DNA from 3 places in the Kitasatospora sp. NPDC057542 genome. Region 2 is predicted to be linked to each of the others. Evidence: riboswitches for the same ligand, from Rfam matches in the RefSeq annotation. Region 2 holds a riboswitch; each other region holds the start of a gene.
What was found. Region 2 has a riboswitch for cyclic di-AMP ahead of ACFU7Y_RS14740 (peptidoglycan DD-metalloendopeptidase family protein). Riboswitches for the same ligand answer to the same signal wherever they lie in the genome.
Positions count from the first base shown of each region.

Region 1: linked by a shared signal. The riboswitch ahead of ACFU7Y_RS17305 (transglycosylase family protein) and the one ahead of ACFU7Y_RS14740 (peptidoglycan DD-metalloendopeptidase family protein) in region 2 are both predicted to bind cyclic di-AMP.
Region 3: linked by a shared signal. The riboswitch ahead of ACFU7Y_RS01720 (transglycosylase family protein) and the one ahead of ACFU7Y_RS14740 (peptidoglycan DD-metalloendopeptidase family protein) in region 2 are both predicted to bind cyclic di-AMP.

Region 1 covers NZ_JBHVFE010000117.1:2,598-12,928, forward strand. Annotated here, with positions in the region: gene eno (phosphopyruvate hydratase) at 1-1,060, opposite strand, end outside; gene ACFU7Y_RS17305 (transglycosylase family protein) at 1,395-2,300, opposite strand; cyclic di-AMP (ydaO/yuaA leader) riboswitch at 2,306-2,474, opposite strand; gene ACFU7Y_RS17310 (cytochrome P450) at 2,694-4,019, opposite strand; gene ACFU7Y_RS17315 (SDR family NAD(P)-dependent oxidoreductase) at 4,297-4,719, shown strand; gene ACFU7Y_RS17320 (MazG family protein) at 4,763-5,800, opposite strand; gene ACFU7Y_RS17325 (protein kinase) at 5,957-7,585, opposite strand; gene ACFU7Y_RS17330 (hypothetical protein) at 7,582-8,283, opposite strand; gene ACFU7Y_RS17335 (N-6 DNA methylase) at 8,480-10,331, opposite strand, start outside.
Region 2 covers NZ_JBHVFE010000094.1:88-10,418, reverse strand. Annotated here, with positions in the region: gene ACFU7Y_RS14775 (NAD(P)/FAD-dependent oxidoreductase) at 1-725, opposite strand, end outside; gene ACFU7Y_RS14770 (HipA family kinase) at 938-1,693, shown strand; gene ACFU7Y_RS14765 (DUF3037 domain-containing protein) at 1,690-2,106, shown strand; gene ACFU7Y_RS14760 (MarR family winged helix-turn-helix transcriptional regulator) at 2,193-2,648, shown strand; gene ACFU7Y_RS14755 (HelD family protein) at 2,693-4,822, opposite strand; gene purB (adenylosuccinate lyase) at 4,932-6,371, shown strand; gene ACFU7Y_RS14745 (MFS transporter) at 6,379-7,920, opposite strand; cyclic di-AMP (ydaO/yuaA leader) riboswitch at 8,275-8,412, shown strand; gene ACFU7Y_RS14740 (peptidoglycan DD-metalloendopeptidase family protein) at 8,415-9,398, shown strand; gene ACFU7Y_RS14735 (DUF2470 domain-containing protein) at 9,617-10,331, opposite strand, start outside.
Region 3 covers NZ_JBHVFE010000006.1:14,444-24,774, reverse strand. Annotated here, with positions in the region: gene ACFU7Y_RS01755 (GNAT family N-acetyltransferase) at 1-366, opposite strand, end outside; gene ACFU7Y_RS01750 (extracellular solute-binding protein) at 677-1,954, shown strand; gene ACFU7Y_RS01745 (carbohydrate ABC transporter permease) at 2,163-3,164, shown strand; gene ACFU7Y_RS01740 (sugar ABC transporter permease) at 3,205-4,110, shown strand; gene ACFU7Y_RS01735 (alpha-amylase family glycosyl hydrolase) at 4,184-5,881, shown strand; gene ACFU7Y_RS01730 (LacI family DNA-binding transcriptional regulator) at 5,907-6,926, shown strand; gene ACFU7Y_RS01725 (hypothetical protein) at 7,027-7,227, opposite strand; gene ACFU7Y_RS01720 (transglycosylase family protein) at 7,505-8,782, opposite strand; cyclic di-AMP (ydaO/yuaA leader) riboswitch at 8,769-8,970, opposite strand; gene ACFU7Y_RS01715 (hypothetical protein) at 9,392-10,331, opposite strand, start outside.

The DNA.
Region 1 (10,331 bases), on a different contig from region 2:
GCTGGGCCAGCTCGACGGCGTCCAGGGTCTCGGTCAGCGAACCGATCTGGTTCACCTTCACCAGCAGCGCGTTGGCGGTGCCGGTCTCGATGCCGCGGGCCAGGCGGGCCGGGTTGGTGACGAACAGGTCGTCGCCGACCAGCTGGACCTTGTCGCCCAGCTTCTCGGTCATGGCCTTCCAGCCGTCCCAGTCCGACTCGTCCAGCGGGTCCTCGATGGAGACCAGCGGGTAGGCGGCGACCAGCCCGGCGTAGTACTCGATGAGCTCGGCGGAGGTGAGCGCCTTGCCCTCGAACTGGTAGGCACCGTCCTCGTAGAACTCGGAGGAGGCGACGTCCAGGGCCAGCGCGACGTCACGGCCGGGCACGTAGCCGGCCTTCTGGATGGCCTCGACGATGAGGTCCAGGGCCTCGCGGTTGGAGTCCAGGTTCGGGGCGAAGCCGCCCTCGTCGCCCAGACCGGTGGACAGGCCGCGCTCCTTCAGCACGCCCTTGAGCGTGTGGTAGACCTCGACGCCCCAGCGGACGGCCTCGGAGAAGGACTCCGCGCCGATCGGGGCGATCATGAACTCCTGGATGTCGACGTTGGAGTCCGCGTGCGAACCGCCGTTGAGGATGTTCATCATCGGGACCGGCAGGACGTGCGCGTTCGGGCCGCCCAGGTAGCGGAACAGCGGCAGGTCGCTGGCCTCGGAGGCGGCGTGCGCGACGGCCAGCGAGACGCCCAGGATGGCGTTGGCGCCGAGCGAGGACTTGTCCGGGGTGGCGTCCAGGTCCAGCATGGCCTGGTCGATCAGGCGCTGCTCGGTGGCGTCGTAGCCGACCAGCTCCGGGCCGATCTGCTCGATGACGGCCAGGACGGCCTTCTCGACGCCCTTGCCGAAGTAGCGGTTCTTGTCACCGTCACGCAGCTCCAGCGCCTCGAAGGCACCGGTGGAGGCACCCGACGGGACAGCGGCACGACCCGTGCTGCCGTCGTCGAGGCCGACCTCGACCTCGACCGTGGGGTTGCCGCGCGAGTCGAGGATCTCACGGGCTACGACGACATCGATGGACGGCACGAGGCATCTCCTTGCGGAAGCAGGGTCCGGTCTGACGGTGGTGCTGTCAGCAGGACGATTGCGGAGTCGTTACGACCAGAGCCTAACCGCCCGGGCTCCCGGGGCCACGCCGACCTCGGTCCCGTCTCAGCGTGTGGCCCCACTACCCGCCGGTAGTTCACCTGCTTGCCCCAGCTTGTCCCACCGGAGCGGGCGAATGCGGACGAAGGGGACCGGTAGGACCGGCCCCCTTCGGACGTCGGGACGCAACGGCGTCGGCTCCGCGTGCGACGGCCCGGCGCCGGACATGACGGACCGGCGTCGGGCACGACGGCCCGGCGCCGGCCGCGACGGCTCAGCCGAGGTGCAGCACCTGGCCGGGCAGGATCAGGTTCGGGTCGCCGCCGACGGTGGCGTGGTTCTGCTCGTACAGCGCGCTCCAACCGCCGGACACGCCCTGGGCGGCGGCGATGGTCGACAGGGTGTCACCCGCGCGGACCGTGTAGTCGTGGCCGGCGGCCTGCGGGGCCGGCTGCGCGGCGTGCGGGGCGTACTGCGGCTGGGCGGCGGCCTGGCCGGCGTACTGCTGGTAGACGCTCTGGTGGCTGGTCCAGTACCAGGCACCGTTGTTCTGGTACCAGTACACCTTGGCGTCGGCGTCCCAGCCGGCCTTGCCGGAGAAGCCCGGGGTCTGCGGCTGCGCCTGCTGCTGCGGGGCGGCCTGCTGGACCGGCTGCGCGGCGGGCTTCTGCACCGGCTTCTGGGCGGCCTGCTTCTGCGCGACCGGCTTCTCGGCCGGCTTGACGGCGGGCTTCGGGGTCTGCTGCTTGGGGGCGGACTGCGCCTTGGCGTCCGAGGAGGTGTCGACCACGGCCGGGGCACCGCCCTTGGTCAGACCGGCCTTCTGGGAGCAGACCGGCCAGGCGCCCGGACCCTGCGAGGCCAGCACCTTCTCGGCGACCGAGATCTGCTGGGCCTTGCTGGCCTGGTTGGCCTGCGGCGCGTAGGCGGTGCCGCCGTACGCCTTCCAGGTGCTGGAGGTGAACTGGAGGCCGCCGTAGAAGCCGTTGCCGGTGTTGATGCTCCAGTTGCCGCCGCTCTCGCACTGGGCGACGGAGTCCCAGGTGGAGGCCGGGGCCGCGGAGGCGCCGGTGGCGGTGAGGAGCGGCATCGCGAGTCCGACGCCGGCCACACCGGCGACGGCGATGGCCTTCTCGGCCTGGGTGCGACGACGGTGACGGCCAGTTCCAACGAACAGCATGAAGAGGTCCCTCTCCGCACGCCTGCGAGGTGAGCTGTCGGGTTCGGACCGGGAGGTGGCCCGGCCGCCGTACGCGGAAACGATTCCGCTCGGGCGGCTTCACCCCAAGCCGTGGGGAGACGGCAACAAACCTGGTTCCCCCGCCCCTGCCCAGGGTTCTGGTCGGTTTCCCGTGGCGCGGCGGGCAGGATTCGGCGTTCCGCGTACGAGGTCCGCAGCTGCGAACTCCAGGGAGAGTAGACAGATCATCAGACTAATCACAAGCTCATATCGTCGATATCACACGAGAATTACGGCCCGTGTCCGATCGCCTACCAACGGCGGCGTTATGTCCGGATTGATGGGCGTTCACACCCTCGCCGGTAGGCGATCGGCGACGTCCGTCGCGTGACCTCAGCGCGCCGAGGGCGCGGAAGGGGCATGCGGAGGCGCGTGCGGGGAGCGGCCCTCCGGGCTGAATTCCACCGGGAGTTCGCGCAGCCCACGCATGATCAGACCGCCGCGCCAGCGCAGGTTCTCCGGGCTTTCCGCGAGCCGCAGATCGGGCAGCCGGGAAAGCAGCGTGGCCAGCGCGGCGCGCCCTTCCATCCGGGCCAGCGGGGCGCCGATGCAGTAGTGGATGCCGTGCCCGAACCCCAGGTGGGGGTTGTCGGCCCGGGCCAGGTCGAGGGTGTTCTCGGCCGCGAACCGCGCCGGGTCGCGGTCCGCCGCCGCCAGCACCACCAGCACCGGGTCGCCGACCGGGATGTCCACCCCGCCGATGGTCAGCGGCCGGGTCGCGAACCGCCAGGTCGCCAGCTCCACCGGCCCGTCGTAGCGCAGGAGTTCCTCGATCCCGGTCTCCAGCAGTGCGGTCTCCCCGCGCGCCACCGACTCCTGCAGCAACCGGCGCTGCTCCGGATTGCGCAGCAGCGCGTAGGTGCCGTTGCCGATCAGGTTGATGGTGGTTTCGAACCCCGCGAAGATCAACACGAAGCACATGGCGGCGGCCTCGTTCTCCGTCAGGTGCTCGCCGTGGTCGCTGGCCCGGATCAGGCCGGAGATCAGGTCGTCACCGAGGTCGGCCCGCTTGCGGTGGATGAGGTCCACCAGGTAGGCGCGGATGCGCTTGACCGCCCGGCCCACGCCGCCGCGCTGCCCGCCGTGGTGGCGGATCATCATGCCCGCCCAGTCCCGCAGATCGTCCTGGTCCTCGGCCGGCACGCCCAGCATGTCGCAGATCGCGTAGATGGGGAGCGGGAAGGCGAACTCGTGGATCAGGTCCGCCGAACCGCGCTGCGCGAAGCCGTCGATCAGCCGGTCGGTGAGCTGCTGCACCCGCGGCTCGAACTCGGCCACCCGGCGTGGGGTGAACGCCTTCGACACCAGCCGGCGCAGCCGGGTGTGGTCCGGCGGGTCGATGTTCAGCAGGTGGGTCATCAGGTCCGCCTGCCGCTCCCCCGGAATGCCCACCCGGCCGGTGCGGTGCGCCTGCCCGCTGTGGTGCGCCGGGTTCTTCGACAGCCGGCTGTCCGCGAGCGCCTGCCGGGCGTCCGCGTACCGGGTCACCAGCCAGGCGTCGACGCCGCTCGGCAGCGTGGTGCGGTGCACCGGGGCGTGCTCGCGAAGCCAGGCGTAGGCGGGGTACGGGTCGGCGGCGAACTCCCAGGTGAACAGCTGCGGGGCGGTGGCGTCGGAGGGCGCGGCGGCGGGACGGGCGGGGTCGGGCTGAGCTGGCATGGACCGACCGTATCCGGTGCGACGGGGGACCCTCCCTCCGGCGGGCCGCCGCTCCGCCGCCGGCGGATCGCATCCGGCGCGCCAACACCCCGTGGCACGGCCATGGACGGACCGTGGACAGCCCGTGGACAGCTCTTGGCCGACTCTTGGCCGCGGGGCGGGCGTGAGCCTGGTCACCTGAGGGGTAATCCCTGTTGCGGAGGGTCAGGACCTGCCTACGATCCTCCGCAGTACGCGTGGGCGCCGGTGCGGTGTCGTCCACAGGGAGGAGCAGGCCATGCGGGTCAGCGGGTCAGTCGTCGTCATCGCGGTCCTCGACGGCGGGTCGGGCGCGGGCCTCGCCCGCCGGTTCGCCGCGGCCGGCGCCACCGGAATGCTGATCGCCGACCAGCACGTCGGCATCGCCGAGGACCTCGCCTCCGAGCTCGACCGGCCCGGCTGCCCCGTCGTCGGCGTCTGCGGCGACATCCGCCGCCCCAGCGACGTCGCCGCCCTCGTGGACACCGCCGAGAAGCACCTCGGACCGATCGACCTGTTCGCCGTGGCCGGCCCGGACGGCGAGCGGATCGTCTCGCTGGCCGAGCTGCCCGACCACCTCGACCTGGAGCGCCTCGCCGAACTCGTCGTCCTCGTCGGCGAGGCCATCGGCGAACTCGTCCCGCCGCAGCGGCGCCCTGAGCCCGCCGCCACGGCGGCCTGAGGCCCGTCACTCCAGGCCCGGGCCCGTCACCCCGAGCCCGTCGTCACTCCGGCTTGAGGCCCTCGGCCGCGCGCACCGCGTCCCGGTAACCGCGCGCGGCCGACCGCAGTGCCGCGTCCACGTCCACCCCGGCGTCGTGCGCCCGCTGCGCCACCGCGAGCAGCAGCCGGCCCGCCGAGTCGGCGGTCAGCTCGGCCGGCAGCTCGTACGGCTCGTCCGGCACCCCCGTGAAGCCCGCCCGGCGCACCCGGGACACCAGCTTCGCCGCGTACGCCAACGAGGGCAGCCCGGCCGGCACCCCGTCCAGCACCGACTCGCGGTCCGCCTTCTCGGCCGCCTTCAGCTGCTCCCAGTTCGCCTCCACCTCGGCGGCGCCCCCGGCCTCGACGTCCCCGAACACGTGCGGGTGCCGGTACACCAGCTTCTCGACGATGTCCCCGGCCACGTCGTCGATGGTGAACGGCTCAGCCGGGTGCTCCTCGGCGATCCGGGAGTGGAAGAACACCTGCAGCAGGACGTCACCCAGCTCCTCGCGCAGCGTCTCCCGGTCCCCCTCCTCGATCGCCTCGACCAGCTCGTACGCCTCCTCGACCAGGTACTTCACCAGGCTCTCGTGCGTCTGCTCGGCGTCCCAGGGGCAGCCGCCCGGGGAGCGCAGCCGGTCCATCACCGTCACCAGGTCCAGCAGCCGTGACCCCGGCAGGTCGTACGAGCCGGGCAGCACCTCGATCTCCGGCACCTCGCCGGCGTGCTCCACCGCGAGCCGCGCCAGCGCGTCGGTCAGCCCCGGGTCCCCGTCCGGACTGCCCAGCCACACCGTCGGCCCGGCCCCGGCGGGCTGCCCGGTCAGCAGCCGCGCCAACGCGGGCGCCGACCCGGCCGGCACGGCCTCCACCACCACCCCGGCCTGCCGCACCGCCGCCACCTGCGGATGCCCCTCGTCCCCCACCAGCACCCGCGCCGCCGACCGCAACGCCTCCCACGCCGGCCACGCCAGCAGGCCGGGAGCCACCCGGTGGGTGGTGGTCAGCAGGATCAACTTCGCGCCCGGAGTCTTCGTCGGCACAGCATTCGTCGTCACACCCCGAACCTACCCCCGCGCCCTCACCCCGCCCGCCCGTGTCCCCACACCCTGCCCGAGCTCCGCCCCGGGCCCGGACGTCTTCCCCGGACGTCGGCAGCGGCCACCGGGTCGGTGCCGTCGCTGCGCGCGTGGGGAGGTGAAGACCAGAGGGGATCAGGGCTGGGGCGGGGGCCAGGGGGTGGAGGTGGGGGTGAGGGTGGACAGGGACTGGCGCAGGCGGCGGACGGTGGGGTGGTGGGGGCCGTCGCGGCGTTCGCGGTCGAGGAGGAGGGGGAGCAGCCACTGCCACGCGTTCTGGGGGTCTCCGGTGGCGGCGAGGTGGAGGCCGATGCGTTCGCGGAGGTCGTAGCTGCGCTCGGGGTCGGTGTCGAGGCCGGATTCGAGGCGGGCGGTGTGGGCGGTGAGGAGTGCCTGGTACTCGGCGAGGGCTTCGGCGCCGTGTCCGAGCCGTTCGAGGCAGACGGCCGCGCGGTAGCGGTGGTCGAGGCCCTGGGGGCCGTACGGGCCGCCGTCGGCGGTGGCGGCGAGACGGCGGTACTCGGGGAGGGCCTGCTGGGGGTGGCCCTCGTGCAGGAGGATGCGGGCGTAGATGGTGCGGATGGTGCGCACCAGGGGTGCGGCATCGCCGAGTTCGGCCTCGGCCCGGGGCAGCAGGCGGGCGGCGAGGCCGAGCACCTCGGTGTGGCGGCCGGCGTCGACCAGGTCGGAGAGCCGGGCGCACTCGGCGCCGAGGTCCGGGCCCGCGGGGACGGCGGGAGGTGTCGCGGGGGCGGGCGGCATGAGGAAGGGCCGCGGCTCGGAGCGGACCGCGGGCGCCGGGGCGGCCGCCGCGGCCGGCGGCTGCGGCTGGTGCGGGTAGCGGAAGGGGCGGGCCGGGTCCGGCAGCGGGGTGTAGCGGGGCTGCGCTGCGCCGTCGGCCGGGGGCAGCAACGGGAGCAGCCGCGCGTACACGGTCCGGGCGTCGGCAGGGCGGTCGGCGGGCTGCTTGGCGAGCAGGTCGAGCACCAGCTGTTCCAGCGGCTGCGGCACCTCGGGGCGCAACTCCCGCAGGGGGACGGGCGGTTCGTCGACGTGTCGGCGCAGGACGCCGAGCGCGGTGGGCGCCCGGAACGGCTCCTCGCCGGCCAGCATCTCGTGCAGCAGGCAGCCGAGCGCGTAGAGGTCGCTGCGCGGGTCGGTGGTGGCGGCGAGGGCCTGTTCGGGGGCCATGTACGAGGGGCTGCCGACGGGCACGCCGGTGAGGGTGAGCCGGGTGGCCTCGCTGTCGAGGGCGGTGGCGATGCCGAGGTCGAGCAGGACGGTGCGGCCGTCCTCGCGGACCATGACGTTGCTCGGCTTGAGGTCGCGGTGGACCACCGGGATGGCGTGGACGGCGGCCAGCGCGGTGCACAGCTGCGCGGCGACGGCCGCCGCGCGCTCGACGGGGAAGGGCGCGTCCTCGGCGATGAGGTCGGCCAGGCTGACGCCGGGGATGCGCTGCATGACGAGGTAGAGCTCGCCCTCGTCCTCGCCGGCGTCGAAGACGGTGACCAGCCCGGGGTGGTCGAGCGCGGCCGTGACCCGGCACTCGCGCAGGAAGCGGCGGCGCAACTCGTCGCTGTGGCGGGCCCGTTCGCCGCCGGAGCCGGTCCCGCCGGGGACCAGGTGCTCGGGGCGCAGCAGCTTGACCGCGACCTGACGGTGCAGCCGTTCGTCCTGGCCGGCCCAGACCTGGCCCATGCCGCCGTGGCCGATCTTCTCGGTGAGCCGGTAGCGGCCGGCGATCAGCCGGGCGGCGGTCACGGCCGGTCCTCGCGGGCCTGGCGGCGCAGCAACTCGCCCAGCTCGCGTAGGTCGTGGGCGGCCTCGGGGGCCGGAAGGGAGGGGGCCGGGGCCGAACGGGCAGGCGCCGAGGGGGCCGGGGTGGCGGGCGCGGTCGGCACGGCGGGCGCGGGCGCCCCGTACCCGGGCACGGTCGCCGCGTAGGGCGAGACGTTCGGCACCGCGTACGGCGACACGGCCTGCGGTACGGCCTGCGGCGCAGGTCGCCCGGCCAGCCAGACCGCGCGGCTGTCCATCACCAGGAAGTGCGCCGTCGGCAGGAACCAGAGCACGGTCAGCGCGATCTGGCCGGTGGTGTCGGCGGTCGGGTTCTTCAGGCCGCCCGCGACCCCGGCGGAGACGATCACGGTGAGCAGCAGCGCGCAGAACACCACCGCGCCGGCGATGTCGTACGCCCGCCGGCGGCGGACCGCCAGCATCAGCGAGGGGACGACCCCGAGCAGGCCGACGGTGAGCAGCGGGGCCAGCGCGCACAGCACCCGCGCGGTCACCCCGAACCGCCCGGGAACCGGAGCCGGCCCGGCCACCGCCGTCGGCGCCGGCAGTGCGCCCGGCACCGTGCCCGGCGGGTAGCCCGGCACGTAGCCCTGCCCGTGCCCCGGCCCGTACGGCGTTCCGCCGGGCGGCGGTCCGAACTGCCCGGGGTACTGCCCTGACATGCGCGCTCCTGAGCTGGTGAGGACCGGCACCGAGGGCGGTGCGGACGGTTCCGCTCACCGTACCGCCCGGCCCGGCCGGTCCGGAGGGCTTCCGTCCCGACCGCTGCCGCATCGGTATCGGACCGCCGGCCGCACCATCACCGGCGTGCGTCGGTCCTGAGCCGCTGCTGAACCGCGGTCACCTCCGGGACGGGCCTCAGGCCGGCGGCACCAGGGTGCCCGTCGCCAGGGCGTCGGTGGCGGCCTGGGCGAGGCTGTGGCCGAGGGCTGCGGCCTGGGCGAGGGCGGTGTCGAAGGCGGCGAGGCGGGCGAAGACGGCGCCGAGGCGCTGCTGGGCGGGGAGCGGGAGTCGGGGCAGCTCGACCCGGCGGATGTCGAGTCGGGCGGTGGTGGTGGCGTGGCTGGCGGCGCGCCGGGTGCCGGCGGTGGAGCGGAACTGGCCGGCCAGGAACTCGGGGTCGAGGGCCGAGGGGTCGGGCCGCAGGAGGTGGAGCTGACGGCCGAGGGCGGCGCCGACCAGCGGGCCCTCGGCGGGGACGACCCGGGCGGTGCCGCCGCCGAGGGCGGGGACCAGGACGTCGCCGGGGCGGGTGCGGACGTCCCCGGCCGGGCCGGGGCCGGTGGCCAGGACGGCGCCGGGCGCGGCGCCGGTGGCGAGGTCCTGGTCGGTGACGACGGGGGTGCCGCCCGGCTCCGCGCCGGCCGGCCGGGTGGCGGCACCGGTGCCGGAGGAGTACACCTCCAGCGCACCGCCGCGGACCAGCTCGCCGATGGTGACCACACCGACGGGAGCGGCCCCGGACGCCCCGTCGGGCGCGGTGTCCGGCTGCGGCAGCAGCGTGGCCGGGTCGGGCAGTTCGGCCAGCAGCTCGGCCAGCCGGCCGCCGAGGTGGGAGAGTTCGGCCGCGCCGCCGAGCGGGGCGGCGGGCGGCACGTGCCGGGCCGGGGAGAGGTCGGTCTCGTCGTCGAGCAGGTCGATGGCGGCCATGGCCCGGTGGACGCCGGGGCGGTCGGCGGGGACCGGCAGGCCTTCGCGCGCGGCGAGGTCGAAGCCGCGCCAGGCCTCCAGGACGGTGCGGCGCAGCTCGGGCCAGTCGACCTTGTCCCGGCCGCCCTCGACGGCCGGCGACCCGGCGGCCGCGGCCTGACCGGAGTGCGCCGCTCCCGCGTCGAGCAGCAGCACCTGGCGGAAGTCGCTCCCCGGCCGGGGCGCGCGCAGCACCCACAGGTGCAGCGGGACGCCGTACGGCGGGGCGGCTCCGGCGGGCAGCGCGATGACGGCCCGCAGCGCGCCGGAGCGGAGCAGTTCGGCCCGGACGCGGCGGCCGGCCCGGCGGGCGGCAACGGTCGGCGGGAGCAGCAGCGCGGCGAGGCCGCCGGGGCGGGTGTGCGCGAGGCAGTGCAGCACCCAGGCGAGTTCGGACTCGCCGCGTGGCGGGACGAGTCCGCCGGGCCAGCGGGTGTCGAACTGCAGCTCGTCGTGGCCCCAGTCGCGTTCGTTGTACGGGGGCTGGCAGAGCACGGCCTCGAAGGTGTCGCCGGGGAAGCCGTCGGCGCGCAGCGCGTCGCCGGCCCGCAGGTCGAGCGGGAGCGGGCCGGGCTCGTCGGCGGGGGTGTGCAGGGCGATCCGGAGCCGGGCGAGGGCGGCGGTGACGGGGTCGGCGTCCTGGCCGTAGCGTCCGGTGGTCGGCGGGTGGGCGAGCAGGACGGCGCCGAGGCCGACGGCCGGGTCGAGCACGGTGGCGGGGACGCCGGCGACGGCGGCGAGCAGTTCGGCGGCCTCCGGCGGGGTGGGGCTGAGCTGACGGGTGTTGGCCTCGGCGTACCGGGTGAGCAGCTGCTCGTACGCGCCGACCGGGCCGACCTGAGCGGCGAGTTCGGCGAGCAGCCGGGCGAGGCCCAGCTGGGTGCTGCCGAACAGGCCCGGGAGGCCGAGGCTGCGGGCGCCGTCCGGGCCGAAGGCGTGCACGGCGGTGCCGGCGACGGCCCGGGGCAGCGCGAGGGCGAGCCGGGTGTCCGGTCGGCCGGCGAGCTCGGCCCACCGTTCG
Region 2 (10,331 bases):
ACTTCGGCCACCGAGACGCCCAGCGACACCTCGATCCCGCGGTCGCGCAGCACCTCCAGGGCGGCCTCGCCGAGCGGGTCGCCGAGCTCCGGCATCAGCTTCGGGGCGATGTCGATCAGGTGCCACTTGATCTGCCGGGCGTCCAGGCGCGGGTAGCGGTGGGCGGCGGCGGTGGTCAGGCGCTGGAGGCAGGCGGCCGTCTCGGTGCCCGCGTAGCCGCCGCCGACCACCACGAACTGGAGCCGGGACTCGCGTTCCTTCTGGTCCAGGGTTGCGGAGGCGAGGTCGAGTTGGGCGATCACGTGGTCGCGGACGTAGGCCGCCTCGGCGAGCGTCTTCATGCCGCGGGCGTAGTCGGTGAGGCCGGGGATGTCGAAGGTGCGGGTGACGCTCCCGGGGGCGAGCACCAGGAAGTCGTACTTCTGCGCGACCACCTCGTCGGTGACCTTGCGGACGACGCACACCTTGGAGGCCGGGTCCACACCGATGGCGCCGCCGGGGAGGATGTGGGTGCGGCGCAGCGAGCGGCGCAGGGAGACGGCCACGGACTGTGGGGTGAGGACGCCGGCCGCGACGTGGGGGAGGAGGGGGAGGTAGAGCTGGTAGCTGAACGGCGTGACCAGCGAGATCTCGGCCTCCGACGGTGACAGCTTGCGTTCGAGGCGGCGGGCGCACTCCAGGCCGGCGAAGCCACCGCCCACGATCAGGATCCGAGGTCGTTCCATCGCTCATCCCTTTGCCGTGAAGGTCCCCATGTCTGTCCGCCACACTCGCACGGAGCAGCGGGGGCTGCCACCGGGGCGGGGCGGATGAGGGAGGGGTGGGGCCGGGGCGGGCGCCCTGGGGCGGGGAGGCGGGGTGGGGTGCCGGCGTGTGTGCGGGGTGGCGGCGGGTGGAAGAGAGAGGAAGTGGCGGTGACACCGATAAGCTGTCGGCCGTGCTACCCGAGGTGACGGCGATCCGGTACGTGACGCCACTGCGAGAAGGCGGCTCGATGCCGGGCCTGGTCGAGGCCGACGATCGGCGGCTCTACGCGCTGAAATGGGTCGGTGCGGCACAGGGCCGTAAGGCGCTGGTCGCGGAGGTGCTGGCCGGGGAGCTCGGCCGGCGGCTCGGGCTGCCGGTGCCGGAGCTGGTGACGGTCGACCTGGACCCGGTGCTCGCGCGCAGCGAGCCGGACCACCAGATCCAGGATCAGATGCGCGCCAGCGGCGGGACCAACCTCGGGATGGCCTTCGTCAGCGGTGCGCTCAACTTCGACCCGCTCTGCTTCGAGGTGGACCCGGAGCTCGCCGGGCAGGTGCTCTGGTTCGACGCGCTGATCGGCAACGTCGACCGGTCCTGGCGCAACCCCAACCTGCTGGTGGCGACCGGCGGGCTGCGGCTGATCGACCACGGCGCCAGCCTGATCTTCCACCACAACTGGTCGGGCGCCGCCGCCTGGATCCGCCGTCCGTACGACGCCTTCGACCATGCGCTGCTGCGGGCCCAGCCGGACCTGGCGGCGGCCGACAAGGCGCTCGCGCCGCTCGCCGAGGCGGCGATCGAGGGCGCGGTGGCGCAGATTCCGGAGGTCTGGCTGGTGGACGAGTTCGGCTTCGACTCGCCCGACGAGGTGCGCGCCGCGTACCGTGCCCAGCTGACCGAGCGACTGGCCGGTCCGCGTGACTGGCTGCCGGAGGTGCCCGCATGACCGAGTCCGTGCCGTCCGCGCTGCCGGCCACCATCGAGTTGCACGACTACGAGTACGCCGTGATCCGCGCGGTGCCGAGGGTCGAGCGCGGCGAGTGCGTCAACGTCGGGGTGCTGCTGTACTGCCGGCAGAGCTCGCACCTGGCCGCCCGTACCCACCTGGACCAGGCCCGGCTTCTGGCGCTGGACCCGGTGGCGGACGTGCAGGGCGTACGGCGGGCGCTGCACGGGATCGAGGCGGTCTGCCACGGCGGGCCGGAGGCCGGTCCGGCGGCAGGGGACAGCGCCGGGCAGCGGTTCCGCTGGCTGACCGCGCCGCGCAGCGCGATCGTCCAGCCGGGGCCGGTGCACACCGGGCTGACCGCGGACCCGGAGGCGGAGCTGCGGCGACTGTTCGACCAGCTGGTGTTGTAGGGCACCGGGCGGGTGTGAGCTGTCTCGCCGACGGTTGCCCCGGTCAAAGCTTGAGTTGCTGAAGGACCTGGTCGTACGCTGGCCCCATGGGTTCGACAGCGACGACGACCGTACCGACCAACGCCGAGTTGATGGAGGCGTTGGCCGCCGTCGGTGCCGCGTACTTCCAGGACTTCGCGGCGGCCGCGGCCCGGCACGGGCTCTCCTCCTCGCAGGCTAAGGCGCTGGGCGCGGTGCAGGAGCCGGTGCCGATGCGGGCGCTGGCCGGACGGCTGGGCTGCGACGCGTCGAACGTCACCGGGATCGTGGACCGGCTGGAGTCGCTGGGCCTGGCCAACCGTGAGGCGGCGGCGGGTGACCGGCGGGTCAAGATCGTGGTGATCACGGCCGAGGGCCGGGAGATCCTGAACCGCATCCGCGGCGAGATGGCCCGGACCCACCAGGCCTTCGAGGCGATGACCGACGAACAGCGGATCGCCCTGCACTCGATCTGCGGCCAGGTGCTGCCGGTGCTGGCCGGCCGTACGGGCGGCGCGCAGTAGCACCCGCGCCGCCCGACCCCCGCGGGCCGTCCGTGCCGTTCCGGTCAGAGCAGGCCGGCGAGCTCCGGTGGCAGCGGCCGGTGGTGGAGCAGGGTGAGTGAGCGGGTGGCTCTGGTCACCGCGACGTAGAGGTCGCGCGGGGCGAGCGCGGCCGGTTCGACCACCACGACCGCGTCGAACTCCAGCCCCTTGGCGTCCGCCACGGTGAGCGCGTCCAGTGGTCCGGCCAGGGCGTCCGGTGCGATCACACCGAGGGTGCCCGGGCCGTCGGGCTGCCGGGCGAGCGCGGCGGCGAAGTCGCCGTCCGGGACGGGGACCGCGCGCGGCTGCTCGGTGCCCGGGCGGATGGACTCGGGCGGCCGGTGGCCGGGTACGGCGGTGCGCAGCACGGCGGAGGCGAGGGCCATGACGGGTGCCGGCGTGCGGTAGTTGACGGTCAGCCGCTCCTCGCGCCAGCGACCGGGCAGGTGCGGGTCGAGCATCTCGGCCCAACTGCGGGCTCCGGCGGGCGATCCGGTCTGGGCGACGTCGCCGACGATGGTGAGCGAGTTGGTCGGGACGCGCCGCAGGACGGCGCGCCAGGCCATCGCGGACAGCTCCTGCGCCTCGTCCACGACGACGTGGCCGTACGCCCAGGTGCGGTCGGCGGCGGCGCGTTCGGCGGTGGAGCGGTACGGGCCGCCGTCGCGGAAGCGCTCGGCCAGGGCGGCGGAGTCCAGCAGGGCGTCGTCGGTCTGCCCGGTGATGGTCAGCACGCCCTGGGCGAAGGCGAGTTCGTCCGGATCCTGGTCGGCGGGAGCGGGTGCCCGTTCCGCGCCCAGGAGTTCGGCGGCCTCGTCGAGCAGCGGGACGTCCTCGACCGTCCAGTGGGAGCCGGGCGGGCGGAGCAGGGCGGCCGCGTGCTCGGGGGCCGCCTCGGTGAGCAACTCCCGGTCGGTGAGCAGCCGTTCGATCAGCTGCTGGGGGGTGAGCCGGGGCCAGAGCGGGTCGAGCACGGCGCGGACGTCCGCTCGCTCCCAGAGCTCGCGCGGGGCGTAGTGCGCCTCCTCGTCGTCGTACGGGCGGCCGAGGGCGAGCGCCTGGGAGATGGCGAGGGCGTCGAGCAGGGTGCCCAGGTAGAAACCCCGGGCCCGGTTGTGCGGCAGCCGCAGGCCGCGGGCGGCGTCCCGGGCCTGGGCGCAGGCCCGGGCGGAGACCTGTAACCCGTCGCCGAGGTCCAGTCCTTCGGCGGGGGCGCTCTGGTGGGCGGCCAGCGCGCGGCGGAGCACCCCGGCCATCCAGGGGCCGCCCTTGGCGAAGGCCGTGGCGGGGGTGTCGGTGCCGGTGGTGGCGACGCCGGGGACGAGTTCGCCGACGGTGCGCAGCACCACCTCGGTCTCGCCGAGGGCGGGCAGCACCTCGTCGATGTACCGCAGGAAGCCGGGGTTGGGGCCGATCACCAGCACGCCCCGGCGCTCCAGCGCGGCGCGGTGGGTGAACAGCAGGTAGGCGGCGCGGTGCAGGGCGGCCAGCGTCTTGCCGGTGCCGGGGCCGCCCTGGACCACCAGGGCGCCGCGCAGCGGGGAGCGGATCACCCGGTCCTGCTCGGCCTGGATGGTGGCGACGGCGGTGCCCATCCGGCCGGTGCGCTCGCGGTCGAGGGCGGCGAGCAGCGCGGCCTCGCCGACCAGGGCGCGTCGACCGGACTCGTCCAGCCCGGCGAGGTCGAGCGCCTCGTCGTCCAGGCCGGTGAGGACGCGGCCCCGGGTGTGCAGGTGGCGGCGGCGCACCACGGGGCCGGGGTGGGCGGGGGTCGCGGTGTAGAACGGGCGGGCGGCCGGGGTGCGCCAGTCGAGCAGCAGCGGTTCGTACGCCTCGTCGGTGAGGCCGGTGCGGCCGATGTAGTGGACGGTGCCGTCGCGCTCGTCGAGCCGGCCGAAGCACAGGCCGCGCTCGACCGCGTCCAGCCGGGCGACGTGGCGGGCGGCCTCGCGCGCACGCACCTCGCGTTCCAGCCGGGCCTGGTGGGTGCCGCCGGGCGCGGCGCCGTCGTGGGCGTCGTCGGCGGCGCGGCGGGCCCGTTCGCGTACGGCGTCCAGCCGGGCGTAGAGCCGGGTGAGGTGGGCCTGCTCGGTGCGCAGGGCCGTGGCGAGGGCGCCGCTGGAGTTCCGTGCGTCCGCTGGAGGTTCGCTCATCGATGTGGTATCCTTGCGGTGAGGAGGCTGTGGAGCGTCATCTGAAAGGCGCTCAATTGACCCAGCCTACCCCATCCGCCGACGCCCGGCGTGACCTCGGCTGTTACTCTTGCGAAGCGTGAGCGCGAAGCCCCAGATCCCCAATGTCCTGGCCTCCCGGTACGCCTCGGCGACCCTGGCCCAGCTGTGGTCCCCCGAGCACAAGGTGGTCCTTGAGCGCCACCTGTGGCTCGCCGTCCTGAAGGCCCAGCAGGACCTCGGCGTCGAGGTGCCGGCGAACGCCGTCGCCGACTACGAGCGAGTGATCGACCAGGTCGACCTCGGCTCGATCGCGGCCCGTGAGCGGGTCACCCGTCACGACGTGAAGGCCCGGATCGAGGAGTTCAGCGAGCTCGCCGGGCACGAGCAGATCCACAAGGGCATGACCTCCCGGGACCTGACCGAGAACGTCGAGCAGCTGCAGATCCGTCAGTCCCTCGAACACGTGCGGGACCGTACGGTGGCCGTGCTGGTGCGCCTGGCCAAGCTGGCCGCCCAGCACTCCGAGCTGGTCATGGCCGGCCGCTCGCACAACGTGGCCGCGCAGGCCACCACCCTGGGCAAGCGGTTCGCGTCGATCGCCGACGAGCTGCTGGTCGCCTTCCGCCGTCTGGAGGAGCTGATCGCCCGCTACCCGCTGCGCGGGATCAAGGGCCCGGTCGGCACCGCCCAGGACATGCTGGACCTGCTCGGCGGTGACACCGGGAAGCTGGCCGAGCTGGAGCGCCGGGTCGCCGGGCACCTCGGTTTCGACCACGTGCTGACCAGCGTCGGCCAGGTCTACCCGCGCTCGCTGGACTTCGAGGTGCTCACCGCCCTCGTCCAGCTGGCCGCCGCGCCGTCCAGCCTGGCCAAGACCATCCGCCTGATGGCCGGCCACGAGCTGGTCACGGAGGGCTTCAAGGAGGGCCAGGTCGGCTCCTCCGCGATGCCCCACAAGATGAACACCCGCTCCTGCGAGCGCGTCAACGGCCTGGCCGTCATCCTGCGCGGCTACGCCTCGATGACCGGCGAGCTGGCCGGTGACCAGTGGAACGAGGGCGACGTCTCCTGCTCGGTGGTGCGCCGGGTCGCGCTGCCGGACGCGTTCTTCGCCTTCGACGGCCTGCTGGAGACCTTCCTCACCGTCCTCGACGAGTTCGGCGCCTTCCCCGCCGTGATCGAGGCCGAGCTGGACCGCTACCTGCCGTTCCTCGCCACCACCAAGGTGCTGATGGGCGCGGTGCGCGCGGGCGTCGGCCGGGAGGCCGGGCACGAGGTCATCAAGGAGCACGCCGTCGCCTCCGCGCTGGCGATGCGCGCGGGCGCCCGGGAGAACGAGCTGCTGGACCGGCTGGCCGCCGACGAGCGGATCCCGCTGGACCGGGCCGCGCTGGACGCGCTGCTGGCCGACCGGCTGTCCTTCACCGGTGCGGCCGGTGCCCAGGTCGCCGAGGTGGTCCGCCAGGTGGAGGCCGTCGCGGCCGCCTACCCGGAGGCCGCCAAGTACGCGCCGGCCGACATTCTCTGACGTCGGATCAGCTCTGAGCCGAGGGCCCTGCCGCCGGACCGGTGGCGGGGCCCTCGCGCGTCGTGGGGACGTGGCCCGGGTCGAACGGCGGGGTGGTGGTGCCGCACGGCCAGTCGCAGTTCGGCTCGGCCACCGCTTGCTCCTCGGGGGCGAGCACATTGCCCCGTACGGTCGCGGAGGCGATCAGCCCGCCGGCGACCAGCAGGCCCGCGCAGATCAGCATCGCGGTGTGGAAGGCGGAGTCGACCGAGGCGGGCACCCGGTAGGCGTCACCGCTCAGCCCGGCCAGCGCCGGCAGGGCGGCCACCGCGAGCAGGCCGGCCGCGCGGGCGGCGGCGTTGTTGACCCCGCTGGCGATGCCCGCGTGCCGGACGTCGACGGCGGCCAGCACGGTCGCCGTCAGCGGCGCGACCAGCACGGTCATTCCGCAGCCCATCACCGTGACGGCGGGTAGCACGTCCGCCCAGTACGAGGAGTCCGGGCCGATGCGCAGCATCAGCAGCACCCCGGCGGCGCACAGCATGGGACCGACGGTGAGCGGGATGCGCGGGCCGATCCGTTTGCCGAGGCGCCCGGCGCGCGCGGACAGCGCCAGCATCAGCACGGTGATCGGCACCAGCGCGAAGCCCGAGACCAGCGGCGAGAACCCGGACACGATCTGGAGCTGCACCACCAGCAGGAAGAAGACGCCGCTGAACGCCGCGTACACGCACAGGGTGACCAGGTTCACCGCGGTGAACAGCCGGGAGGAGAACAGGCCGAGCGGCAGCATCGGCTCGGGGGCACGGCGCTCGACGGCCACGAAGGCGGCGCCGGCCGTCAGCCCGATCGCCCCGCTGACCCAGACGGCGGGGGACAGGCCCTCGCCGGCCGCGGTCAGCGCGTAGGTGACCGCGCCGAGGGCGAAGGCGGCGAGCGCGGCACCGAGCACGTCGAAGCGGCCGGAGGCGTCCTTGTCCCGGCTCTCCGGCACCGAGCGGGTGGTGACCGCGACCACGGCGACGGCGAGCGGCAGGTTCAGCAGGAAGATCCAGCGCCAGCCGGGACCGTCCACCAGCCAGCCGCCGAGGAAGGGACCGACCGCGGCCGACACCCCGCCGAAGCCGGACCAGAGGCCGACCGCCGTCGAGCGGTCGTCAGGGTGGAAGACCGCCTGGAGCATGGCGAGCGAGCCGGGGGTGAGCAGTGCCCCGCCGATGCCCTGGACGGCGCGGGCGGCGATCAGCACCCGGATGTCCGGTGCGACGGCGCAGGCCGCGGAGGCGGCGGCGAACCAGACCACGCCGACCAGGAAGACCTTGCGCCGCCCGTACCGGTCGCCGAGCGCGCCGCCGAGCAGGATCAGGCCCGCCAGGGTGAGCAGATAGGCGTTCAGCGTCCATTGCAGGGACGCCAGGGAGGCACCGAGGTCGGCGCCGATCCGGGGCAGGGCGACGTTCACCACGGTGCCGTCGAGCATCGCCATGCTGGAGCCGAGCACCGTCGCCAGTAGTACCCAGCGCCCCTGCGCGGTGCCCAGGCGCAGGGTGCCGGTCTCGGAGGTGGCCACGGGCGAATCCTGCGCTGCCGGGGCGCACGTGACAAGGGTCACCGGTGGGTGTGTTGACCGAGGGCGGTGCGTGAAGGGGCGGGTGCGCTGCGTCGCGGATCTCGGCGCAGGGTCGTGGATCAGTGGCGGGGGGTGAATGGGTTGTGTACGTATCGTGCGGTCCGGCCTGCGGAGGGTCACTGGGTCCGGGGGGATCGTTGCCGTTTCAAGAGATCGACATTGCTTCACCCGAACGGATGGGTTTTAGTTCAGCGACCGCCCGGCCAGTCCGGACGGATCCACCGGGTGGAACGCCGAGTCCTGCCGCTGCCCGGTGGTTCGAAACGAACTCTGCACGGCAGGAGTGGGGGACCCACAGGTAAGTCGCCGGACCGGAGTTCGCGCCTCAGGGCGCGGGTGTCCAGGACCGGCTCGGGGTGAAGCCGCGCATGCGGCCGGGCAACTCCAGCCCGAACCCGACAGCTCACCTCGCAGGCGTCGGAGAGGAAAATTCCATGCCTGCTCAGGCCCGTCGTATCGCCCTGCCCCGCGCTGCCCGCATCGGCATCGCCACCGCCGTCACCGGTGTCTCCTTCGCCCTCCCGCTCGTGACCGCGGTGAGCGCCCAGGCCCACATCGTTCCGGCCGCCCCGGTCGCGCAGGCTGCCGCCTCCACCGGCGCCAAGCCGGCCGCGCAGGCCGCTGCTCCGGCCGCCCAGGCCGCGCAGGAGAGCTACCGCGTCGTCAGCGGCGACACCCTGTCCAAGATCGCCGCCGCCAAGAACGTCGAGGGCGGCTGGCACGCGCTGTACGAGCAGAACCGCTCGGTCGTCGGTGCCGACCCGAACCTGATCTTCCCGGGCCAGCAGCTCGCGCTGCCGGGCCACGCCGCCGCGCCGTCCGCCGACGCTGCTCCGGCGAAGCCCGCCGCACCGGCCAAGCCCGCCGCTCCGGCGACCCAGGCCACCACGCCGCAGGCCCAGGTCCAGGTGAAGACCGAGGCGGCCAAGCCGTCCGCGCAGCTCCAGACCCAGCTGCAGGTCGCCGCTCCGGCCCAGGTTGTGACCGCCACTCCGGTCGCCGCCGCCACCTCCGGCTTCGTCGCCCCGCTGGCCAACCCGAAGCTGGGCACCGCCTACGGCGTGGCCGGTTCGATGTGGGCTTCCGGCCACCACACCGGCCAGGACTTCATCGCCTCCACCGGCACCCCGCTGCGCGCCGTCGCCAACGGTGTCGTGGTCAAGGCCGGCAACGGCGGCGCCTACGGCAACCAGGTCGAGATCAAGCTCGCCGACGGCCACTACGCCGAGTACGCACACCTCTCCTCGATCGGTGTGAAGCTCGGTCAGGCCGTCACCGTCGGCCAGCAGATCGGCCTCTCCGGTGCCACGGGCAACGTGACCGGCCCGCACCTGCACTTCGAGATCCGCAACGGCTCGGAGTACGGCTCGGACATCAACCCGGTCGCCTACCTGCGCGCGCACGGCGTCGCGCTCTGAGCCCGAGGCACTCCGACCTCGCGGGGCCCTGAGCCCCGAAGGTTTCAGGAACCGCCGCTGCTGCGGGGCGAATCGATCCTCCGGGATGGTCATGTCGGGTGACCGCTCGACCGGGTGATCGCCGCACAGTGGACATGGGCGCGGGACACGCCCAGGCCGGCCCGGCTTCATGAGGACCTCCTCGTGGAGCCGGGCCGGCTGCTTCGTTCGAGCGGGAGTCAGTGCCGGTGGACCGGCAGGCCGTACCGGGCGGCGGCCAGCAGCTCGTGCATCCGGTGGCCGAAGTCGTCGGTGTCCCGAGCCGGTTCGGGAAAGGCCAGGCGGACGTCGCGGTGGCCGTGCGGGTGGTCCAGGCGCAGCACCAGGCCGTAGCGGTCCAGCGCGAGCGGGCGGACCTCCGGCTCGTGGGCGAGCACGGCCGGGTCCAGCAGCCGGGTGAGGACGTCGAGCGCCTCGGCGTGGTCGTCGGCGAGGTGGGTGAGCAGCGCGGCCTCGTGCCGGGCCAGCGGGTCGGGGGCGGCGAGGGCGAGGTCGTCGGCGGTGACTGCGCCGGTGCCGTACGGGGTGGCGAGGACGGCGTGGGCGACGTCCACCCGCAGGTGTACGCCGAGGCCGTCGTCGGTGAGGTGGGCCAGGTGCAGCCGGCCGGCCAGGGTGAGGCGGGCGCGGACGCGGTCGCGGACGGCGACGGGGGAGACGTCGGTGATGTCGAGGACGACGGCGAGGCCGTCGGTGGCACCGGCGGCGGCCGTGGTGAGCGGGTCGTCCAGGGCGGTGCGCAGCCGCAGCCGGGAGCCGTGCACGGAGACCGGGGTGTCCAGGTGGTGGTGCTCGCCCAGGGCGCGGACGGTGAGCGAGGAGGTCGTGCTGAGCAGGCTGTGGATCCGTTCGGCGGTGGTGGGCTCGGGGACCTCGGTGGCGCCGGTGGGCAGG
Region 3 (10,331 bases), on a different contig from region 2:
GGGGGCGTTCCAGGGGACCTCGGCGAAGGTGGTGAGGGTGAGCGCGGGGGCGTCGGTGCTCTCGGCGAGGTGTTCGATCAGCGCCCGGCCGACGCCGCGGCGGGCGTGGTCGGGGTGGACGGAGACCTGCTCGATGTGCAGCGCGCCGTCCACCGGCTCGGCCAGCAGGTAGGCGGCGACGGTTCCGTCGGAGGCCTCGGCGACCAGGGCCACGCCCTGCTCCAGGTAGTGCGCCAGTTCCTCCGGCGCCGGGGGTTCGTCCTCGGCGATCTCCTGCATGCCGATCGCGGTGAAGGGTGCGCCGGCGGCCCGCTCCAGCTCGGCGAGGAGTGGAAGTTCGTCCCTGGTGACGGATCTGATTCGCATGCGGCCAGTCTGCTGCAGTCCGATTTCGGCCATGCACGGTGGTTTCGTCGGCCAGCTCGCGGAGGGGCGAATCGGATGAACCGGGGCAATCTGCGCCACCGCCAGCTACCGTGCGGCAACGTCCAGGACACGCGGGCGTAACGATCGCCGTTTCTTGCAGAAACTTGCTGCAAGGACTTTCCGTCGATCTTGCGCCGCTGTTAACTTCCTTCCCGAGCCCGACGGCAGCAACGGTGCGGTCGGCACGAGGCAGACATTATGCGCCTGTCTCCGAACATCTCGGGCACCCCCACCCTCCCAAGGAGTTCTCATGCGGCGTGGCATCGCGGCCTCTGCCCTCGTTGTGGCCCTCGCGGTCTCGATGGCTGCCTGTGGCAGCAGCGGCTCCAGCTCCGACGGCAAGGCCGACGGGCCGGTCACCCTCACGTACTGGGACACGTCGAACGCCACCAACGAGGCGCCGAACTACCAGGAGCTCGTCAAGAAGTTCGAGGCTGCGAACCCGAACATCAAGGTCGACTTCGTCAACGTGCCGTTCGACCAGGCGCAGAACAAGCTCCAGACGGCCATGGGGGCCAAGGGCGCTCCGGATGTCTTCCGCTCCGAGGTCGGCTGGACCGCCGCCTTCGCCAAGGCCGGTTACCTGGAGCCGCTGGACGGCACCCCGGCCGCCGCCGACACCTCCGCCTTCCAGTCGAGCCTGATCCAGCAGGCCAAGTACGAGGGCAAGCTGTACGGCGTGCCGCTGGTGACCGACACCCTCGGCCTGCTCTACAACAAGGAGCTGTTCACCAAGGCCGGCATCACCGAGGCGCCGAAGACCTGGGACGATCTGAAGGCCGACGCCGCCGCCGTCAAGGAGAAGGCCGGCGTGGACGGCTTCTGGCTGAAGGCCGCGGACGGCTACTACGCGATGCCGTTCCTGTTCGGCGAGGGCACCGACACCGTCGACGCCGCCGGCAAGAAGATCACCGTCTCCTCGCCGGAGGCCGTCAAGGCCATCGAGACGTACAAGACGATGTTCACCTCGCCCGGCACCGCCAAGGCCGACGTCACCACCGACGCCTACGCGCACATGATGGACGCCTTCAACAGCGGCAAGGTCGCGGCGATCATCCAGGGCCCCTGGGAGATCACCAACATCTACAAGGGCTCGGCCTTCGCCGACAAGAACAACCTCGGCATCGCGGCCGTCCCCGGCGGCTCCGCGGGCAAGGCCGGTGCCCCCACTGGTGGCCACAACATCTCCGTCTACGCCGGTGCCGACAAGGCCCACAAGGCCGCCGCCGAGAAGTTCGCCGCCTTCATGACCTCGGCCGAGAGCCAGGCGTTCATCGCGCAGAAGAACTCCACCCTGCCCACCCGCTCCGACGCCTTCACCGCCGACGTCAAGGCCGACCCGGGAATCGCCGGCTTCCAGGCCGTGCTGAGCAGCGCCAAGCCGCGCCCCGAACTGCCCGAGTACAGCTCGCTGTTCGCCTCGCTCGGTACCAACCTGGGCAAGGCCGTCCAGGGCACGAGCACCCAGGACGCGCTGAACACCGTCTCCACCGACTACGCCAAGCTCCTGCCGGGCTTCGCCAAGTAGTCCCTGTGCCCGGCCCGCCGGCTGACGGATGGCAGTTGACGAGCGGCGGCGAACAGATGGCAGCGAACGGATAACAGAGAACAGATTTCATCATCTGTCAGTCGTCAGTTGTTCGCGGTCTGCTGTTCATTGCCGGCCGTCACCTGTCGTCCCCCGGTGGGCCGGGCCGTCGGCTCCCCCGAGAATTCCCCCCGAGAAGGTGCAAACGATGTCAGTCGCCGTGCAGGGCGCCACCGGCAAGGGCAGCCGGGAGCGCGAGCAGCGTCCGGGCCTGCTGGAACGCGTCAAGCGCTCCTACGCCAAGCACTGGTACGCCTACGCGATGATCGCCCCGGTCGTACTGGTGCTCGGTGTGCTGGTGCTCTACCCGCTCGCCGAGGGCATCTGGCTCACCCTCACCGACGCCAACAGCCTCAACGTGGCCCGCAAGATCGGCGTCAACGAGATCCCGGCGAGCTACAAGTTCGTCGGCTTCCACAACTACGCCGACATCCTGTGGGGCCCCGGCTCGTACGACCGCTTCTGGTCGCACTTCGTCTGGACCATCGCCTGGACGGCGATCTGCGTCTTCCTGCACTACACCCTCGGCCTCGGCCTCGCGCTGCTGCTCAACCAGAAACTGCGCGGCCGCGCCGCCTACCGGTTGCTGCTCATCCTGCCCTGGGCCGTACCGACCTTCGTCACCGTCTTCTCCTGGCGCCTGATGCTCGCCGACGGCGGCGTCGTCAACGGCATCCTCTCCTTCCTGCACCTGCCCGAGCCGGGCTGGCTCACCGATCCGTGGGCGCAGAAGACGGCCGCGATCATGGTGAACACCTGGGCCGGCGTGCCGTTCATGATGATCTCGCTGCTCGGCGGCCTCCAGTCGATCCCGGCCGAGCTGTACGAGGCCGCCGAGATGGACGGTGCCACCGCCTGGCAGCGCTTCCGGTTCGTCACCCTGCCCGGGCTGCGCTCCGTCTCCTCCACGGTCGTGCTGCTCGGCGTGATCTGGACGTTCAACCAGTTCAACGTCATCTTCCTGCTGTTCGGCACCGGCGCCCCCGACGCCCAGCTGCTGGTCACCTGGGCGTACCGGCTCGGCTTCGGCCAGATTCCCCGGGACTACGCGCAGTCCGCCGCCTACGGCGTGATCCTGCTGTCCATCCTGATCGTCTTCACCGCCTTCTACCGGCGCTGGCTCGCCCGCAACGAGCAGGCCAACGGCTGAGGCCCCGGACCCAGTTGACCCACGAAGGCAGGTAACCCCGATGAGCACCACCACCGAACGCCCGGCCCCGGCGGCGACCGCGGCCCCGGCCGCCCGGCCCGCCAAGGTCCGCCGCCGCGGCGAGCGCAGCCCGCTGGCCCGGGCGCTGTCCCACAGCACCCTGATCCTGGCCGGCCTGATCGCGCTGTTCCCGGTCGCGTGGATCCTGTTCGTCTCGCTCGGCCCGGACAAGACCGACTACCTCCACCCCGGCGAGATCCTCGGCAAGCTGACGCTGTCGAACTACCAGCACGTGCTGTCCGACACCGACTTCTTCACCTGGTTCGGCAACGCCCTGCTGGTCTCCGGCATCACCACCGTGTTCGGCGTGCTGCTCGCCGCCACCACCGGCTACGCCGTCTCCCGGATGAAGTTCCCCGGGCACAAACCGCTGATGTGGTCGCTGCTGGTCACCCAGATGTTCCCGATCGCGGTGCTGATCGTGCCGATGTACACGATGCTCTCCGAGCTCGGCCTGCTGGACAGCTACACCGGTCTGATCCTGGTCTACTCGACCACCACCGTGCCGTACTGCGCCTGGCTGCTGAAGGGCTACTTCGACACCATCCCGGTGGAGATCGACGAGGCCGGCCGGGTCGACGGGCTCAGCCCGTTCGGCACCTTCTGGCGGCTGGTGCTGCCGCTCGCCCGCCCGGGCCTGGCGGTGGCGGCCTTCTACTCCTTCCTCACCTACTGGGCCGAGGTGCCGTTCGCCTCCACCTTCATGCTCAGCTCCGACAAGTACACGTTGGCCGTGGGCCTCCAGACCTTCGTCAGCGAGCACGACGCCCAGTGGAACCTGATGGCCGCGACCGCGGTGCTGATCGCGATCCCGTCCGCGGCCTTCTTCTACCTGGTGCAGCGCCACCTGGTCACCGGCCTGACCGCCGGTGCCTCCAAGTCGTAACGCGCCGCCACGTCGTCACGCGCCTCCACGTCCCAGCGCCTTCCGCTCCTCTAGTCCCCAAGGGATACCGTCCATGACCCAGAACCTGGCCGACACCTCCCGGCCTGCCGCCGACACCGCTCACGAGGCGAACGTCAGCGCGTCCAGAGGCTGGTGGCGGGACGCGGTCATCTACCAGGTGTACCCGCGCAGTTTCGCCGACTCCAACGGCGACGGCATGGGTGACCTGCCCGGCATCCGCAGCCGTCTGCCCTACCTGCGCGACCTCGGCGTGGACGCGGTCTGGCTCTCGCCGTTCTACGCCTCGCCGCAGGCGGACGCCGGCTACGACGTCGCCGACTACCGCGCCGTGGACCCGATGTTCGGCACCCTGCTGGACGCCGACGCCCTCATCCGGGACGCCCACGACCTGGGCCTGCGGATCATCGTCGACCTCGTCCCCAACCACTCCTCGGACCAGCACGAGTGGTTCCAGCGCGCCCTGCGCGAGGGCCCCGGCTCCCCGCTGCGCGACCGCTACCACTTCCGCCCCGGCAAGGGCGAGCAGGGCGAACTGCCGCCCAACGACTGGGAGTCCATCTTCGGCGGCCCGGCCTGGACCCGCGCCGAGAACCCGGACGGCACCCCCGGCGACTGGTACCTGCACCTGTTCGCCCCGGAGCAGCCCGACTTCAACTGGGAGAACCCGGCGGTCGCCGACGAGTTCCGCTCGATCCTGCGGTTCTGGCTGGACATGGGCGTGGACGGCTTCCGCATCGACGTCGCCCACGGCCTGGTCAAGGCCCCCGGCCTGCCCGACCTCGGCGGCGCCGACCAGCTCAAGCTGCTCGGCAACGACGTCATGCCGTTCTTCGACCAGGACGGCGTGCACGAGATCTACCGCAGCTGGCGCAAGATCCTCGACGAGTACCCGGGGCAGCGGATCGGCGTCGCCGAGGCCTGGACCCCGACCGTCCAGCGCACCGCCAACTACGTCCGTCCCGACGAGCTGCACCAGGCCTTCAACTTCCAGTACCTGGGCACCGATTGGGACGCCACCGCGCTGCGCGAGGTGATCGACCTCTCACTCGACTCGATGCGCCCGGTCGACGCCCCCACCACCTGGGTGCTGTCCAACCACGACGTCACCCGGCACGCCACCCGGTTCGCCAACGAGCCCGGCCTCGGCACCCAGATCCGCACTCCCGGCGACCGCGAACTCGGCCTGCGCCGCGCCCGCGCCGCCACCCTGCTGATGCTCGCGCTGCCCGGCTCGGCGTACGTCTACCAGGGCGAGGAGCTCGGCCTGCCGGACGTCACCGACCTGCCCGACGAGGTCCGCCAGGACCCGTCCTTCTTCCGCCAGGCCGGCCAGGACGGCTACCGCGACGGCTGCCGCGTCCCGATCCCGTGGTCCGGCACCGAGGCCCCGTACGGCTTCGGACCGGTGGCCGGCGGGCCGTCCTGGCTGCCGCAGCCGACCGAGTGGGCCGAGCTGAGCGTCGAGGCGCAGACCGGCGACCCGACGTCCACCCTGGAGCTCTACCGCAGCGCGCTGGCCGTCCGCCGGGCGCAGTCCGACCTCGGCGCCGGCACTGGCGTCGAGTGGCTGGAGAGCCCCGAGGGCACCCTGGCTTTCCGTCGCGGCGCCTTCGTCTGCACCGTGAACACCACCGGCGAGCCGGTGCGGATCGCGGCCCCGGGCACGCTGTTGCTGGCCTCGGCGGACCTCGTGGTGGACGGTGGCGAGACGGTGCTGGCTCCGAACAGCACCGGCTGGTGGGCGGTCTGACGTGGTTGGAATAGGCTCTGGGACCGTGACTACGGCGCGACTCTCAGACATCGCGGCGCAGGCGGGGGTCAGTGAAGCCACCGTCTCCCGCGTGCTCAACGGCAAGGCGAACGTTTCCGCCGCCACCCGGCAGACCGTGCTGGCGGCGCTCGACGTGCTCGGGTACGAGCGGCCGACCCGCCTTCGCCAGCGCAGCGCCGGGCTGATCGGACTGATCACGCCGGAGCTGAGCAACCCGATCTTCCCCGCGCTGGCCCAGGTGATCGAGCAGGTGCTCAGCCGGCACGGCTACACCCCGGTGCTGTGCACCCAGACGCCGGGCGGGTCCACCGAGGACGAACTGGTGGAGATGCTGGTGGACCGGGGAGTGGCGGGCATCGTCTTCGTCTCCGGGTTGCACGCCGACAGCACCGCCGACCACGACCGCTACGCCCGGCTGGCCGGGCGCGGGGTGCCGTTCGTGCTGATCAACGGCTACAGCGAGAAGATCGACGCGCCGTTCATCTCGCCGGACGACCGGGCCGCGATGTGGATGGCCGTCCAGCACCTGGCCGAACTCGGGCACGAGCGGATCGGGCTGGCCGTCGGTCAGCGCCGGTACGTGCCGGTGCTGCGCAAGATCGAGGGCTTCACGGCGGCGATGTGCGAGGTGCTCGGACGCACCCGGGAGGAGGCCGAGAACCTCGTCCACCACACGCTGTTCAGCGTGGAGGGCGGGCACGCGGCGGCCGGCGCGCTGCTCGACAAGGGCTGCACGGCGATCGTCTGCGGGAGCGACATGATGGCGCTCGGGGCGATCCGGGCGGTGCGGCAGCGCGGGCTGTCGGTGCCGCAGGACGTGTCGGTGGTCGGCTTCGACGACTCGCCGCTGATCGCCTTCACCGAGCCGCCGTTGACCACGATCCGCCAGCCGGTCGAGGCGATGGCCACGGCGGCGGTGGACGCGCTGCTGGAGGAGGTCGGCGGAAACGCGGCCCAGCGCGGTGAGTTCATGTTCCAGCCGGAGCTGGTGATGCGCGGGTCCACCGGGGCCTGCGCGCGCTGAGCCCCGGCCGCCACGGTCGAACGAACGGGCCCCGGAGGGCGGTTGCTCTCCGGGGCCCGTTCGGCGTGCGCGCGGTCGGCCGTCGCGGGCCCTCAGGCGGTCAGCCCTCCTGGGTGGTGGGGCGGTCGACGGTCAGACGGTGTCCGTCGGCGGCCTCGCCGGTACGGGTCTCGGTGCGGCGGCCGCGGGCCAGGTAGTCGCGCAGGACCAGTTCGACGGCGTCCTGGGGGTTCTTGGTACCGGAGAGCATCATCGCGTCGATCGCGAGGTTCGCGTCGAGGGTGACGGTGACCTGGGCCATGTGACTCCTCCTCGGGTGCAGAGCAGCAGCATGCCCGTTGGGGCGGGGATCCACCACGGGATATGGCGGAACCGCCGGAGGGGGACCCCGAACCGTCGGCGGGAACGCCGGAACCCCCGGAGAGGAGCGACCAGACTCTCCCCGGGGGTGGTGGGTGGTCAGCGTGCGGATGACGACCGGCGGGTAACAGGTGACAGATGACAGATGTTGAAATCTGTTATCTGTTCTTCGTTATCCGTCGGCTGTCACCGGTTGCCCGCCCGCCGTTGCGCCGTCCTCAGACCCGGCCGGCGAAGTCCGGGGCCCAGTTGGCGATGCTCTGCTCACGGACGCCCGAGCTCGGGTTTGCGGCCTCGACGTACTTGCCGTTGCCGACGTAGATCGCGACGTGGTAGACGCCGGAGTCCTTGCCGTTGTTGGACCAGAAGAGCAGGTCGCCAGGCTGGAGGCTGTCCAGCGAGACGTGGGTGCTGGCGGCGGCCTGGTCGGCGGCGACGCGCGGGATGGAGATGCCCGCGGCGCGCAGTGCGGCTTGGGTCAGACCGGAGCAGTCCCAGCCGCCGTTGCCGGTGCCGCCGTAGACGTACGCCTGACCGACCTTCGACTCGGCGAAGGAGATCGCGGCGGCCATGCCGCTGGTGGCGGCGGGGGCCTGGGTCTGCGGAGCGGGCTTGGCGGCCGGCTTGGCGGCCGGGGCCTGCGCCTGGGTCTGGGTCTGCGCGGTCGGCCGGGCGTTCACCGCACCTCCGTTCGCGGACTGACCGGACTTCTGCGAGCGGTCGAACCAGGTGAAGTCCGAGCCGGCGGTGGAGGACCGGCCGGCCTGGCCGTTGCCGCCGAGGGACAGGTGCTGGCCCGGGTAGATGCTGTCCGGGCCCTCGGTCAGGGTGCCGCGGTTCAGCTCGTACAGCCGCTGCCAGCCGCCCTGCACGTTGTGCTGGTCGGCGATCGAGGACAGCCAGTCGCCCTCGACCACGGTGTAGTCCCCGCCCTGGACGGGCGCGGCGGGCGCGGCGGGCTTGGCGGCCGGGGTCTGGGGCTGCGCGGGCTTGGCGGCGGGCTTCGCGGCCGGAGCGGCCGGCTTGACGTTCTGCTGGACGGGCTTGGCGGCGGACGAACCGGCGGTGGAGCCCGCCGAGGTGTCGACCGAGGCGGCGGCGCCGCCCTTGGTGAGGCCGGCCTGGACGGAGCACACCGGCCAGGCGCCGGGGCCCTGCGAGGCGAGGACCTTCTCGGCGACGGCGATCTGCTGGTCCTTGGTGGCTAGGTCGGCGCGTGCCGCGTAGGTCGTGCCACCGAAGGCGGACCAGGTGCTGGAGGTGAACTGGAGGCCACCGTAGAAGCCGTTGCCGGTGTTGATGCTCCAGTTGCCGCCGCTCTCGCACTGGGCGACCTTGTCCCAGGTGGCGACGGAGGCGGCGGAGGCGGCGCCGGAGGTGAGGCAGGGGACGGTGAGGCCGACGCCCGCGACGCCGAGGGCGGCGATCACGCGGTGGGTGCGGCTGGACAGGCGAGTGCCGTTGGTGGGCAGCATGAAGACGCGGTCCTCTCCCACGCCTGCGAGGTGAGCTGTCGGATTCGGGCTGGAGTTGCCCGGCCGCGCGGTGGGCGCGGCTTCACCCCTAGCCCTGGACCGTTCCGGAGACCGGCCCGGGGCGACTTACCTGTGGGTCCCCCGCTCCTGCCGTGGTGCGTTTTCGCGCTGCCAGGACATCCGACGGCAGGACTCGGCGTTGCGGATGAACCGGGTTCGTGTGGTTACGAACGGGGAGCACGTTAATCAGACTTAAGTTCAAACTGCAAATGGCTGTGATGTACATCACGGTTTAGTCGAAACTGCCAAAATTGCAGCCAGTCATGATCGCAAATGATCATTTGTGCGCAACGCTATTGCGGGAATCCACAACTGGCTCCGCCTCAGGAAGGCCGTGACGGTGCGTCGAATTGCGGAGCGGCTTACTCGGACAGGTGGGGGAGCGGCCGCGATTCGCGCGCCTGGACGGGCGCCCCCTATTTCCTTTCAAATAGCACCAGAACGGACATTTCACTTCGTTGCCGTTCGGCTCCCGCACGGGACGCACGGGGCAAGAAGGGGAAAGCGAAGGGTCCGGAACGCAAGCCGTTCCGGACCCTTCGGTGCGCGCGAACCGGCGCGCGGTGTCGACTACTGCCCCGAGGCTCCCTCGGTGGCCGCGTGGGCGCCACGAGTGCCCTCCACGGCCCCCTCGGCCTCGGCGGCGGCCGCCGCCTCCGCCTCGGCCCGCGCCAGGTCCTCCGGGGACGGCGCGGGCAGTGCGGCCAGGTACGTAGAGGCGATCAGCTGGCCGACCGACGGGTACGCGCCCAGCGGCGCGGCCGACGGGCAGCCGGTCTCCTCGGCGGCGGTGGCGAGCAGCTCGGAGTCCGCCTCCGGGCCGATCACCAGCGGGGCCAGCGCCGGGCGCTGCGAGCCGGTGTCCTTGAGGTGGTTGACGGCCGCGGCCACCGAGCCGGGCACGTCGAGCGCGGCGGCGACGACCGGCACGGCCAGTCGGGCGGCCAGCAGCACACCGGTGATGCCGGCCGCGGCGGCCGCGTCCTCGCCGCCGACGGTGGTCAGCACCACGCCGTCCGCGGCGGTCGCGATGGCGAACAGCCGGGCGCGGTCGGCCCGGGCCAGCCCGGCCTCGGACAGTCGGACGTGCACGGCCTCGGCCAGCAGCGGGTGCGGGCCCAGCGGGTCGGTGACGGGCGCGCCGTACTCGGCGGCGATCGCGTGAAGCTCGGTCAGGAAGGTGTGTGGGCCGGGCACCAGCGGCACCAGGACGGGCGTCGGCAGCCCGGCCTCGGCGGCCAGGGTCAGCAGCTCGGCCACGGTGCGGTCCTCGCCGCCGGGGCCCTCGGTGCCGTCGCCGGCGAGGTAGCCGACCGCGGTCTGGACGCCGTTCTGCTCGGTGCGGACGATCGAGAGCAGCTCCTCGACGACCGAACGGGACTCGGGCCCGGCGGTCGCGGGCACGGCGAGCACCAGGGCCGGGGCGCCGGCCGGGATCTCGGGGCGCTCGGGACGACGGTGGCGCCCCCGCGCACGGGAGCCTGGGGTGCGGACGGGCAGTGGCGCGCCC